One region of the Motilimonas sp. 1_MG-2023 genome, then DNA from elsewhere that is predicted to be linked to it. Evidence: predicted binding sites of a transcription regulator. Region 1 holds the regulator's gene; the other holds the start of a gene.
What was found. The regulator ArgR, encoded in region 1, controls arginine synthesis, uptake and breakdown. The targets are predictions, from matches to a motif close to ANTGAATANNTATTCANT.
Positions count from the first base shown of each region.

Region 2: argC (N-acetyl-gamma-glutamyl-phosphate reductase) is a predicted target of ArgR. The motif match lies at 3,388-3,405, and genes of this name have one in related genera.

Region 1 covers NZ_JAUOPX010000002.1:137,130-143,333, reverse strand. Annotated here, with positions in the region: gene Q4519_RS01810 (Fe(3+) ABC transporter substrate-binding protein) at 1-382, shown strand, start outside; gene Q4519_RS01805 (iron ABC transporter permease) at 407-2,035, shown strand; gene Q4519_RS01800 (ABC transporter ATP-binding protein) at 2,088-3,128, shown strand; gene argR (transcriptional regulator ArgR) at 3,135-3,602, opposite strand; gene Q4519_RS01790 (transporter substrate-binding domain-containing protein) at 3,905-4,636, shown strand; gene mdh (malate dehydrogenase) at 4,844-5,776, shown strand; gene agaR (transcriptional repressor AgaR) at 6,024-6,204, shown strand, end outside.
Region 2 covers NZ_JAUOPX010000032.1:12,785-18,988, reverse strand. Annotated here, with positions in the region: gene ppc (phosphoenolpyruvate carboxylase) at 1-1,808, opposite strand, end outside; gene argE (acetylornithine deacetylase) at 2,222-3,370, opposite strand; gene argC (N-acetyl-gamma-glutamyl-phosphate reductase) at 3,596-4,606, shown strand; gene argB (acetylglutamate kinase) at 4,704-5,477, shown strand; gene Q4519_RS15460 (ornithine carbamoyltransferase) at 5,524-6,204, shown strand, end outside.

The DNA.
Region 1 (6,204 bases):
TGATGTTTCACTGGGTAATAACTACTACCTAGGCAAAATGTTAAATGATGAGAAGCAAGTGGCTTGGGCAAATGCCGTTGAAATTAACTTTCCTAACCAAGCTAATCGCGGTACTCATGTAAATATCAGTGGTGTTTCACTGACTAAGTTTGCGCCAAACAAAGACAATGCAGTTAAACTGATGGAGTTTTTGTCTAATGATACTGCACAAAAAATATACGCAGAAGTTAACTTTGAATACCCAGTTAAGCCGGGTGTGGCGGTTTCTGAATTAGTATCTTCTTGGGGTGAATTTAAATCGGACACTATTCCACTGGCTGAAATTGCTAAGCAGCGTCCAGTAGCACTAAAATTATTAGACGAAGTTAAATTCGATTTATAAGGGTTTTGTCCCTTGAGTGAATAGATGTACTCAAGATTATCATTATTTTGGATCACCAGTAGTTGGGCCATTGGCCTGCTACTGGTTTTTCCTGTTATAGCCATTATTTATCAAGGCTTACAACCCGCTGGAGATTTGTTTCAGCATTTGATGGACACCGTGATGTGGGATTATATCCACAACACGGTTTTGTTGATCTTAGGGGTTGGTGTTTTAAGCTTTATGATGGCTATCCCTGCGGCATGGTTTATGGCCATGTGTGATATTCCTGGACGTAAATATTTGCAATGGGCGCTGATGTTGCCCTTGGCGATGCCCGCTTATATTGTGGCCGGTATTTATACCGAGTTACTTGATTTTGCAGGCCCCGTGCAAAGTGTGTTGCGCGATGTTTTTGGTTGGCAAACCGCGCGTGATTATTGGTTTCCTAATATCCGTAGCTTAGGTGGCGCCATTGTTATTATTGCAAGTGTGCTTTTCCCCTATCTTTATTTACTCGCACGGACTTCTTTTTTAGAGCAATCTGTTACCTTAATGCAGTCGGCTCAGCTGCTAGGCAAAACGCCGTTGCAAGCTTTTTGCCGTATTAGTTTACCGTTGGCAAGACCTGCCATTGCAGTCGGGCTATCTTTAATTGCGATGGAAACCTTAGCCGATTTTGCAACCGTGAACTTTTTTGCTGTTAATACGTTAACTCGTGCTGTGTTTGATACTTGGCAAGGTTACGGTAGCCTTCATGCAGCAGCCAAAATATCGACGCTAATGTTAGTAGTAGTGGTAATGTTATTAGCATTGGAACGTTTTAGTCGACGCAAACAAAAAGTTTTTCAAAAAAATATGGGGCAAGAGAGCGCGCATTTGTTGCTTATGAAACCATGGCAGCAGTGGTTGGCGGCATTGTTTTGTTGGTCTTTAGTTACACTCGGCTTTATATTTCCATTTTCGATGTTAGTTTACTTTGCTACGCAATATTTTACTGATTCTTGGACCGCTGAATTTATTGAATTTAGCTTAAATACTTTTTTCATTGCCGGAGTGGTTGCTGTACTTGCTTGTATCATCGCTATTCTGGTCGGTTTATTTCGCCGTTTACATATGCAACGAGGCTCAGATATTCCCGCTCGCTTGAGCTCAATGGGATATGCCGTTCCGGGCACAGTGTTGGCCATTGGTATATTGATCCCTTTTGGTTGGCTTGATCATAGTTTAAATGACTTGGTTGAGCATTTTGGTGGACAAGGGCCTGGGCTATTATTTAGTGGCACTATGCTGGCGTTGATTGCTGGTTATTTGGTGCGTTTTACTGCTATCGCGGTGGGGGCGGTAGAAAGTAGCATCAATAAAATTCCACCTTCACTTGATATGGTGTCGCGTACTTTAGGGCACTCTCCGGTAAAAATGGTGCGAAAAGTTCATATTCCATTGATTAGTAAAGGCTGTTTTACAGCTGTGTTGTTGGTATTTATTGAATCAATGAAAGAATTACCGGCGGCGCTTATTTTGCGGCCATTTAACTTTGAAACATTAGCGACATATGTTTATCAGTTTGTTTCTGATGAGATGATCGAGCATGGCGCATTGGCTGCGATAGTGATTATCTTAGTGGGTTTAGTGCCATTGATCATATTGAGTCGCTCTATTGAGCGGCATTAATAGAGTTTATCACCCCTCTTTTTTAAAAGTTTTTAAAAGGACACCCTTAGCTATGTCAGCATTGGTTATCTCAAACGTTCATTGTAGCTACAACGGCCTCGATATTTTGTCGGATATGAGTGTCACGCTAGAAGAGAATGAGATCCTCTGTCTATTGGGCTCAAGTGGTTGTGGTAAAACCACGTTACTTAAAGCCATCGCCGGATTGCTACCATTGAAATCGGGTGAGGTAATGATCAATGGCAAAGTGGTTAATAAAACAGGTTTCCACTTACCTCCTGAGCAACGCAAAATTGGCATGATTTTCCAAGATTACGCCTTATTTCCGCACATGACGGTGATGGATAACGTGGTGTTTGGTATTGATGAGTTGCCGAAAAAAGAACAGCAGCAGCGTGCCAAGCAAGTACTGGATTTGGTGAACCTTAGCGAATTGAGTGAACGTTATCCACATCAACTTTCAGGTGGTCAGCAACAGCGTGTCGCGATTGCACGAGCGCTAGCATATCAGCCGGATTTAATGCTGCTGGATGAGCCTTTTTCTAATATTGACAGCCAGGTGCGATTGAAACTGATTGCTGAAATTCGACAGATTCTAAAAAAAGCTGGGGTAAGTGCGGTATTTGTTACTCACTCAAAAGAAGAAGCATTTGCTTTTGCTGATAAACTGGCGGTACTAGACCAAGGTAAAATTGTGCAAGTAGGAACGCCGGATCAGTTGTATCTTCGTCCGGCTACTCGTTTTGTTGCTGATTTCCTTGGTGGTGGCAACTATTTACCCGCCACTGTGATTGATGAGCACCACGTCAATACACCTTTGGGTAGAGTGTGTAGTACTGTTGCTCACCATAAATCAGATGCGACCAGCTACGATATTTTTATCAGGCCGCAACAAATAAGCTTAACGGCTAATGATACGGGAGCGGGCGTGGTGAGTGATGTGCAGTTTCTTGGCGCCAGTTCAAAAGTATATGTAAAACTCGCACAGCAAGAGTTTGAGTGTCAGGTTGCGCAGCATTTTACTGCACAGCAAGCTGTGGATTTAGCGGTTATGCCTCATGAGCTTATTTTATTCGATAAGCAAAGCGCCTAATGGTTCTTAGCGCATATCAAACAAGCTTTTGACAGTAAGCACAGTGCGTTGAATTTCTTTCGTATTAGTGGGAGTGATGAAGATTGTATCATCGCCTGCAATGGTCCCTAAAATCCCGTCTGCTTTACTGAGTGAGTCGAGCAATCTTGCAATTAGCTGCGCGGCGCCTGGGCTGGTACGGATCACAACCAATGCGTCATTGTAATCGATGTCACTGACTAAGTTCTTCAACGGGCTACTGGTAGCCGGTACGCCTAATTCAGCTGGTAGACAATAAACCATCTCAGATTTAGCATTGCGAGTGCGCACTGCGCCAAAGCGGTTTAGCATCCGAGATACTTTTGATTGATTGATATTATCAAAGCCTTGCGCTTGCAATGCGCTGACAATTTCACCTTGTGAGCCGAACGTTTCTTCTTTTAAAAGAGATTTAAATGCTTCAATAAGGCGATCTTGCTTGTCGTTGTTTTTCATTAGAAATACATAATCAGTCAAAAATAAACCAATATCTTGCATAAAAAATCATTTTCTAGCAAGTGATATGGTTAGTTGGAAAGGCTAAAAGAGAGCGGTATCACCAAATAAACTTAAAAGACTCAATAGATAGGTTGTTGCAGTTCATATTAAGGCTGAAAAATACATTTAACAGGTAATTGTTCGAAAATTTAGTAATATGTCGAGTTTGATTCTGTTTAAAGTCACCGCTGACTAAAAAACGGGATTCTAAACTAGAATAGAGTCAGGCGCTAGTGGATTTGAAGAAAGGGTGAAGTGTTATGTGGCGAGTGTTGTTATTGTGTTGTTTAAGTTTTCAGAGTGTTGCTGCTAGTCGGATTCAATTTGCTACTGAGGCCAGTTACCCACCTTTCGAATATTTAGATGATGCAGGGCAATTCGCCGGCTTAGATATCGATTTAGCTAACGCGCTTTGCCGCCACTTAAAAGCTGAGTGTGTATTTCATAATAAAGCATTTGATAGTTTGATACCGGCTTTGCAATTTCGTAATTATGATGCCGTAATTGCGGCACTTAATGTCACCGAAGCGCGCAGTGCTTTAGTGGCATTTACGGATATTTATTACGATAGTAGTGCGGTGTTTGTTGCCAAAAAAGGCACATATGACGGAGCGGTTAACGTTAAAAATCAAGCCATTGGTGTACAAAATGGTAGCCAACAACAGCGCTATCTTGTTGAAGAGCCATCCATGCAAGGGGCGCTGACAGTGCCTTATGCCACTTATGCAAAAGCTTTTGCTGACCTTCGCTTGGGTGATATTGATGCAGTATTAGTGGATTTTGCTGTCGCCGATGCTTGGTTACAAGCGCCAACAAATAGCGAGTTTGAGATAGTTGGGAAAAAGATCACTGATGTGGAATATTTTGGTCTTGGTTATGGGATTGCGGTCAACAAGTCGAATAAGCGCCTGCTTAGGGATTTAAATAAAGCATTAAAGCAAATCAAGGCTACAGGGGAATACGATCGGATTATTATGAAGTACTTTCGCTAGCAGAGAAGGCTGGATTGGTTGTTAAAATGGGCTTAAATGCTAACGAGATGTTAAAAAAGCTGTAAGTTATGGTTGGGTTTTTTCTATTTGCTCACAACTTAGGGTTTCAGCTCTGTTAACAGATTGTGTTTTTTAGGTGGATCTCATAGACTTTGCTCGCATAATAAAAGGAATGAATCCTCACCTACACATAACGGAGACAACCACATGAAAGTAGCTGTTTTAGGCGCTGCGGGCGGTATCGGTCAAGCCCTTTCTCTTTTGCTAAAAAATGATTTACCAGCTGGCTCAGAATTATCATTATATGATATTGCACCTGTTACCCCAGGTGTTGCAAAAGACCTTAGCCATATCCCAACTGATGTTGCGATTGAAGGCTTTGCTGGCGAAGATCCAACACCGGCACTTGTTGGTGCTGATTTAGTGCTTATTTCTGCTGGTGTAGCACGTAAGCCTGGTATGGATCGCGCGGACTTATTTAATGTAAACGCGGGTATCGTTAAAAACCTGATTGAAAAAGTAGCGGCTGCTTGTCCAAAAGCATGTATCGGTATCATCACTAACCCTGTTAACACGACCGTTGCGATTGCGCGTGAAGTGCTAAAAAATGCTGGCGTTTACGATAAAAACAAATTATTTGGTATCACTACTTTAGATGTTATCCGCTCTGAAACCTTCATCGCTGAAGCGAAAGGCTTAAAAGCAACGGATATTAAAGTTAACGTTATCGGTGGTCACTCAGGTGTTACTATCCTTCCGCTACTTTCACAAGTTCAAGGTGTTGAATTCTCTGATGAAGAAATCGCTAGCCTAACCACACGCATTCAAAACGCGGGTACTGAAGTAGTTGAAGCGAAGGCCGGTGGCGGCTCTGCAACACTTTCAATGGGTCAAGCGGCAGCGCGTTTTGGTCTGTCAGTAGTGGCAGCGCTAAACGGTAAGCAAGGTGTTGTTGAATGTACTTATGTGGATGCTGGCAGCGAGCATGCAGAGTTCTTCGCACAACCAGTATTACTTGGTAAAAACGGCGTAGAGAAAGTACTGCCTTACGGCGACATCAGCGCATTTGAACAAACAGCATTAACTGAAATGCTAGATACCCTAAAAGGTGACATTCAAAAAGGCGTGGATTTCGTTTAATTCATACTGGTTAATCCCATGTCTGCACTAGCAGCTTGTGGTTAGTGAAAAACCCCAAATATTTAGTTTGGGGTTTTATTTTATCGACACCCAAGCAGCTTGATTTTGCAACGTATAGCTATCTCCAACCACTTGTTGTCAAAGCAATTAATAACACCTCTCAGGCTAAAAATTGATAATTCGGGTTGTTAATTTTCACCACTACTGGGTAGACTCATTGCTAGGTTAACTCTATTGGCGAATTGACATGGCTCTTGATACTGCGCAGCGGCGTAAAGCGATTTTAGAATACATTCAAAAAAATCAACAAGGTGAGGTCAGTTGGTTTGCTGAATTGTACCAAGTCTCTACTGTGACTATTCGTAACGATCTAAATTATTTAGAAAAAAAAGGATGTGTTATCCGTTGTTATGGTGGCGCGTTACTTA
Region 2 (6,204 bases), on a different contig from region 1:
CCTTTGAGTGAGCCTGGTGGTTGTGATAACAAGGCTGCGTGTGCTGGTGCACCACCGCGACCTATGGTACCACCACGGCCGTGGAATAAGGTTAAGCACACATTGTTTGCTTCACAAAGGGCAACCAATGCCTCTTGCGCGCGATATTGTGCCCAGTTAGCAGCCAATACGCCGGCATCTTTGGCTGAGTCAGAGTAGCCGATCATCACGTGTTGTTGGCCGTTGATATAACCTCGGTACCAATCGACAGCGAATAAGCGTTTGATCACTTGTTCTGCGTTGTTTAAATCGTCTAAGGTTTCAAACAAAGGTGCGACGGCAATGCGGAATGGGCAACCACATTCTTTTAACAATAGTTGCACTGCTAGCACGTCTGACGCTTGGCGCGCCATGGAAATAATATAGATACCTAAGGCTTGTGGATCGGTTTTTGCCACCACACGGCAAGTGTCTAGAACTTCTTGGTTGTCAGGCATTGGTTGCCAATCTTGTGGGATCAGCGGGCGCTTGCTGTTCAGTTCTTGTAATAAGAAGGTTTGTTTTTCTTCTTCGTTCCAGCTGGCGTAGTCACCAATACCGAGGTAACGAGTTAGTTCAGCGATCACATCGCCGTGACGTTCGCCGTCTTGGCGGATATCGAGTTTAACAAGGTTGATACCAAAACAAGCTACGCGGCGCAGCACGTCTAACAACAAGCCATCTGCAATAATGCCCATGCCGCAGTCATGTAGTGATTCATAACATAGGGTTAGTGGCTGGGTCAGTTGTTCGGTGCGATTGATAAGGTCGCGTGCTTCGGTATATTCGCCTTGCAGCGTTGCGCTAAGGTAGTTTAGCGTCTCTTTGAGATCACCACGCAGGCCTTTTAGTAATTCACGATAAGGTTCATGCACGTCGCCTGCCACTTCGCGTAGCGCGTCGTTACAGTCCATCATTGACAGTTCGCTAGTCAGCTGCTTGATGTCTTTAAGGAACAAGCTAACACCCACCCAACGGCTTGATAGTAATACTTCTTCCGTTACTTTACTGGTCACAAATGGGTTGCCATCACGGTCGCCCCCCATCCATGAAGTAAAAGTGATTGGCGCAGCATCAATAGGTAGGGCAAAGCCAAAGTTCTTTTGCACGCGTTCATCGAGATTACGAATATAATCTGGTACCGCTTGCCATAGGCTGTTTTCAACCACGGCGAAGCCCCATTTTGCTTCATCAACTGGAGTTGGACGTTGCTTACGAATTTCATCAGTGTGCCAAGCTTGGGTGATTAGCTCTTCCAAGCGGTAAAGTAATTTTTCTTTTTCGCGCTCAGAGATATCACTTAGCTCTAATGAAGCTAAGCAACTGTTGATGGCAACGTGCTTATGGATCAGGGTTCGGCGGGTAATTTCTGTTGGATGCGCAGTCAGTACCAAGTCCATTTTCATTTCTTCAATGGCGGCTTTAATCGCCTCTGGGCTCGCATCTGACGCTTTTAATTTGCCGAACAACTCATCAATTGGATCTGGTGCGCAAACTTGCTCTTCACAGTGGCGTGAAGTGGTATGAAACTGCTCTGCAATATTAGCGAGGTTTAAAAAGTGGGTGAAGGCACGAGCTACAGGTAACAGTTCATCGTCCGACAGGCCTGCAAGCATAGCTACGAGTAGTTCTCCATCAGCATCATTACCCGCACGAGATGATTTAGACAATTGTCTAATGGTTTCAATTTTTTCTAGAAACTCTTCACCTAGATGGTTGGAGATAGTTTGCCCTAATAGCTGACCTAGTAAGCCTACGTTACTGCGTAGAGCAGCATACTTGTCGTTCATCGCTGTTGTCCTTACATTTGTTGTGTTTTTACAACTTTTTTATTTTTCTGTTCGTGTTTCGAATCAGTTCAATAAAACCCATTTAAAACCTAATAACGCTAAACTTATCGTTAACTTGTGTCTAATCTATACGCAAAATGGGCATTGGGTCAAATTTACTCAGTCGATTTATTTGACCAATAACCCATGAGTAATTCATGGTTTTTTGTGTAACTTTCTTACATTTTTGTTAAGGTTGGATATAAAACCAACTGCTGATTCAATCAATTAGCCCGCACCGCTGCTGTTAGATTGTTGTATATTCATACCACAATTAGTCACCAATCTGTGTTTCAATAACCAAATTCAAGCAAGCCTATAATTAGCAACTATATCTAGCTGTTGTCAGACCTAAGCTTAACTTTTACGGCAGATTAGGCTAAGCAAAAGCGCTTTATCAGTGAGCTAAGCAGTTCACTGGTCGGCTTAACAAAAGAAAGATCCAAATATTCATCAGGCTGGTGTGCTTGGCCAATATGGCCTGGGCCCATGACGATGGTGTCACAGCCAAGTTGTTGAATAAAAGGCGCCTCAGTGCAGTAGTTAACCGCTTCAGCTTTATTCCCGCTTAACTGCTCGGCGGTTTGTACTAAATCAGAGGTTTCACTACATGAATAAGCAGGGATCGGCTCGTGTAAATGAAATACATCTACTGCGCCAGGGTATTGTTGCTCAATGCCCGCTAATGCCGATTTCAAGGTAATGAATAGTTCGTTAGGGCTGACCCCCGGAATGGGGCGCATATCAATATGCAGCTCGCAACAACCACAAATACGATTGGGGCTGTCGCCGCCATGAATATGGCCAAAGTTTAGGGTGGGGGCTGGCACTTCAAAATGTGGGCAATTGTACTTTTCTTTAAACAGCTGCTGCACTTTTAATAACTCGGCCAGTACCTTGTGCATGACCTCTATCGCATTTAGTCCTTTACTGGGATCTGAACTATGGCCACTGCGCCCGGTAATACGAATGGCTTCTGACATATGGCCTTTGTGCATAAATACAGGAACCAATCCCGTCGGCTCGCCAATGACAGCATAGTCTGGCTTGATATGTTGACGACTAGCAATGTCGCGAGCGCCAGCCATGGTGGTTTCTTCATCGGCAGTGGCTAGGATGCGTAGTGGCTTGTTCATTTTTGTTAAATCTAAGCCTTTTACGGCTTCAAGAATAAATGCAAAGAAGCCTTTCATATCGATGGTACCAAGGCCATATAAGCGATTACCATCTTCAGTGAGTTTAAAGGGATCTTTGCTCCACTGGCCATCATCAAAAGGTACGGTATCTGTATGGCCTGCAAGCAGTAGACCGCCTTCACCTTGGCCTATTGTGGCAACCATATTGTACTTGCCTGCTAGGCCAGGTAGCGGTGTCACTTCAACTTGAAAACCAGCGGTTTCAAACCAACTAGCCAGTTTTGTGATTACCTGTTGATTACTCTGATCCCAAGCGGAATCAGTAGAACTAATAGAAGGCGTGGCGATCAATTCGCGATATGTTTCAATAAATCCAGGTAATGACATAGGGCCTCAAAATTAAAAATAAATATTAATGCAGAAATATTGCATAAAAAGTTAGATTCGGCTAGCATTTCAGCCTGAATTAACATAACAAATTATGCCCGATAATGAAGACTAATTTTTCCCACAATTCGCGACGACGATCTCACCTTTAATCAAGGCGCTTTTAGGCGCGCATTTTGTTAGTCTTAATCTCATTTAAATAGCTGAAATCAAACGGAATTCGATATGTTGAAAACAATTATAGTGGGGGCCAGTGGTTATACTGGTGCCGAATTAGCCCTTTATATTGCTAAACATCCTGGTCTTGAATTAGCGGGTTTATACGTATCAGAGAACAGCCAAGATCAAGGAAAGCCTATTTCTGATCTATACGGTAAACTGCTGGGGGTGGTTGATCAAACCATACAGCCATTAGCGATTGCAGATATTCCCGCTACTTGCGACGGCATTGATATTGTAGTGTTAGCCACGGCGCACGAAGTAAGCCATGACTTAGCGCCACACTTTTTAGCAGCCAATACCACTGTGTTTGATTTATCTGGTGCATTTCGTGTTAAAGACTCAGCCTTCTATGAAAAATTCTACGGTTTTACTCATCAACACCCAGTACTACTAGAAAAAGCGGTGTATGGCTTAGCCGAATGGAATGCCGAAGCGGTAAAAGATACTGATTTGATTGCCGTTCCTGGTTGTTATACCACTACTTCTTTGCTGGCGCTTAAACCATTACAAGTAGCAGGTTTGATTAAGGCTGGTGTTAAGCCAACCATTAACGCGACGAGTGGTGTCAGTGGTGCAGGGCGCAAAGCGTCAACCACTTCGAGCTTTTGCGAGGTGAGCTTACAACCTTATGGCGTGTTTACCCACAGACACAAGCCTGAAATTGATAGTCATCTTGGTACGCCAGTGGTATTTACGCCGCACTTAGGTAGCTATAAGCGTGGTATTTTAGCCACCATTAATGTGGTACTAAAAGAAGGCGTGACACCCGAGCAAGTGCAAGAGGTGTATGAACAAGCTTATCAAGACGAGCCTATTGTTCGTTTACTTAAAGGTTCATACCCAGCAATTAAAAATGTTGAAGGTACGCCTTTCTGTGATATTGCTTGGGCACAAGATGGTGAAGACTTAGTGATTTTTAGTGCAACAGATAACTTGTTGAAAGGCGCATCATCACAAGCTATGCAGTGCATTAATATCAAATTTGGTTTCCCAATGACCACCTCGTTGATTTAAACCCTCGGTTCTGTGAAGCGTGACTTTTAAGTGATGCTGAAAAACACATAGAATAGCGAGTTTTGTTGGCCATTGGCCGTAAGGAAGTAACAACAGCATGAATAAACCACTGTTAATTAAACTTGGCGGTGCAGTACTTGAGAATAACACTGCCCTTGCAAACTTATTTGATGCGTTAACGCGCTATTTAACAGATAACCAACGTTCATTGATTTTGGTGCATGGCGGCGGAATAGTGGTAGAAGATGTGCTGAGTAAAATGGGCATCAAAAGCGAAAAGAAAAACGGCTTACGTATTACCCCATTTGAGCAAATTCCTTACGTGGCAGGGGCATTGGCGGGCACCTCAAATAAGCTATTAATGGCGAAAGCGCTGCAAGCAGGCCTAAGTGCTGTTGGCCTTTCTTTAGCCGATGGCTTTAGTACTAAGGTGACTCAACTTGATCCTGAGCTTGGTGCTGTTGGTCAATGTAAGCCAAATGATCCAACCTTGCTTAAGGTGTTATTAGCGGCGAACCAATTACCGGTTATTTCATCTATTGGCATTGGTGAAGACGGCCGTTTGTATAATGTTAATGCTGACCAAGCGGCTATCGCGATTTGTGAGTTAGTAGGCGCCGAGTTAGTGTTCCTGTCTGATGTTGATGGTGTGCTTGATGGTAATCAACAGCTTATTCCTGAACTTAATACCACGCTCGCCAATGAATTGATTGCAGCTGGCGTGATCCGTGATGGCATGACGGTGAAAGTACAAGCAGCATTAGAAGCGGCTGAAACCCTAGGTCACGTTATGTTAGCAAGTTGGAAACAACCGGAAAATTTAATTGCCTTATTAAAAGGTGACAATAAAGGTACTAAGGTACTTAAATAACGCATTTACGCTGGTGACTAAAAGCTGCCAGCAAGAGGGAGGGAGCATGGAACATTTATTAACAGGTAAAGAAGCCAGTAAGCAGCAGGTCATTGAGCTCATTAACTTGGGTAAGGACTTAAAAGCGAACCCGAAAAAATATGCTGATGCCCTAAAAGGGAAAAGCATCGTTACCATTTTTGAAAAGCAATCGCTGCGTACTCGCGTGACCTTTGATATTGGTATTCATAAAATGGGCGGTCATGCGGTCTACCTTGATTCACAAAATGGTGCGATTGGTGAGCGTGAAACGGTGAAAGATTTTGCATCGAATTTAACGCGTTGGGCCGATTGTATTGTGGCGCGAGTCATGTCCCATAAAACACTGGAAGAGTTGGCTGAGTACTCTAATGTACCTGTGATTAATTCCCTTTGTGATTTGTATCACCCATGCCAAGGTTTAGCCGACTTCATGACCATTGCTGAACACTATGATGATCTTTCCAAAGTAAAATTGGCTTACGTCGGTGATGGCAATAATGTTACCCACTCTTTATTTATTGTTGGTGCGATTGTGGGAGCGGAAGTGACAGCGGTATGTCCGATTGGCTCAAGCCCAGATGCGCAAATATTAAAACAAGTTGAAGACATTGCTGAAAACTCAGGTGCGACCATTCGCGTGACTAACTCAATGGATGATATCAAGGGATACGATGTCGTTTACGGTGATACTTGGGTATCCATGGGT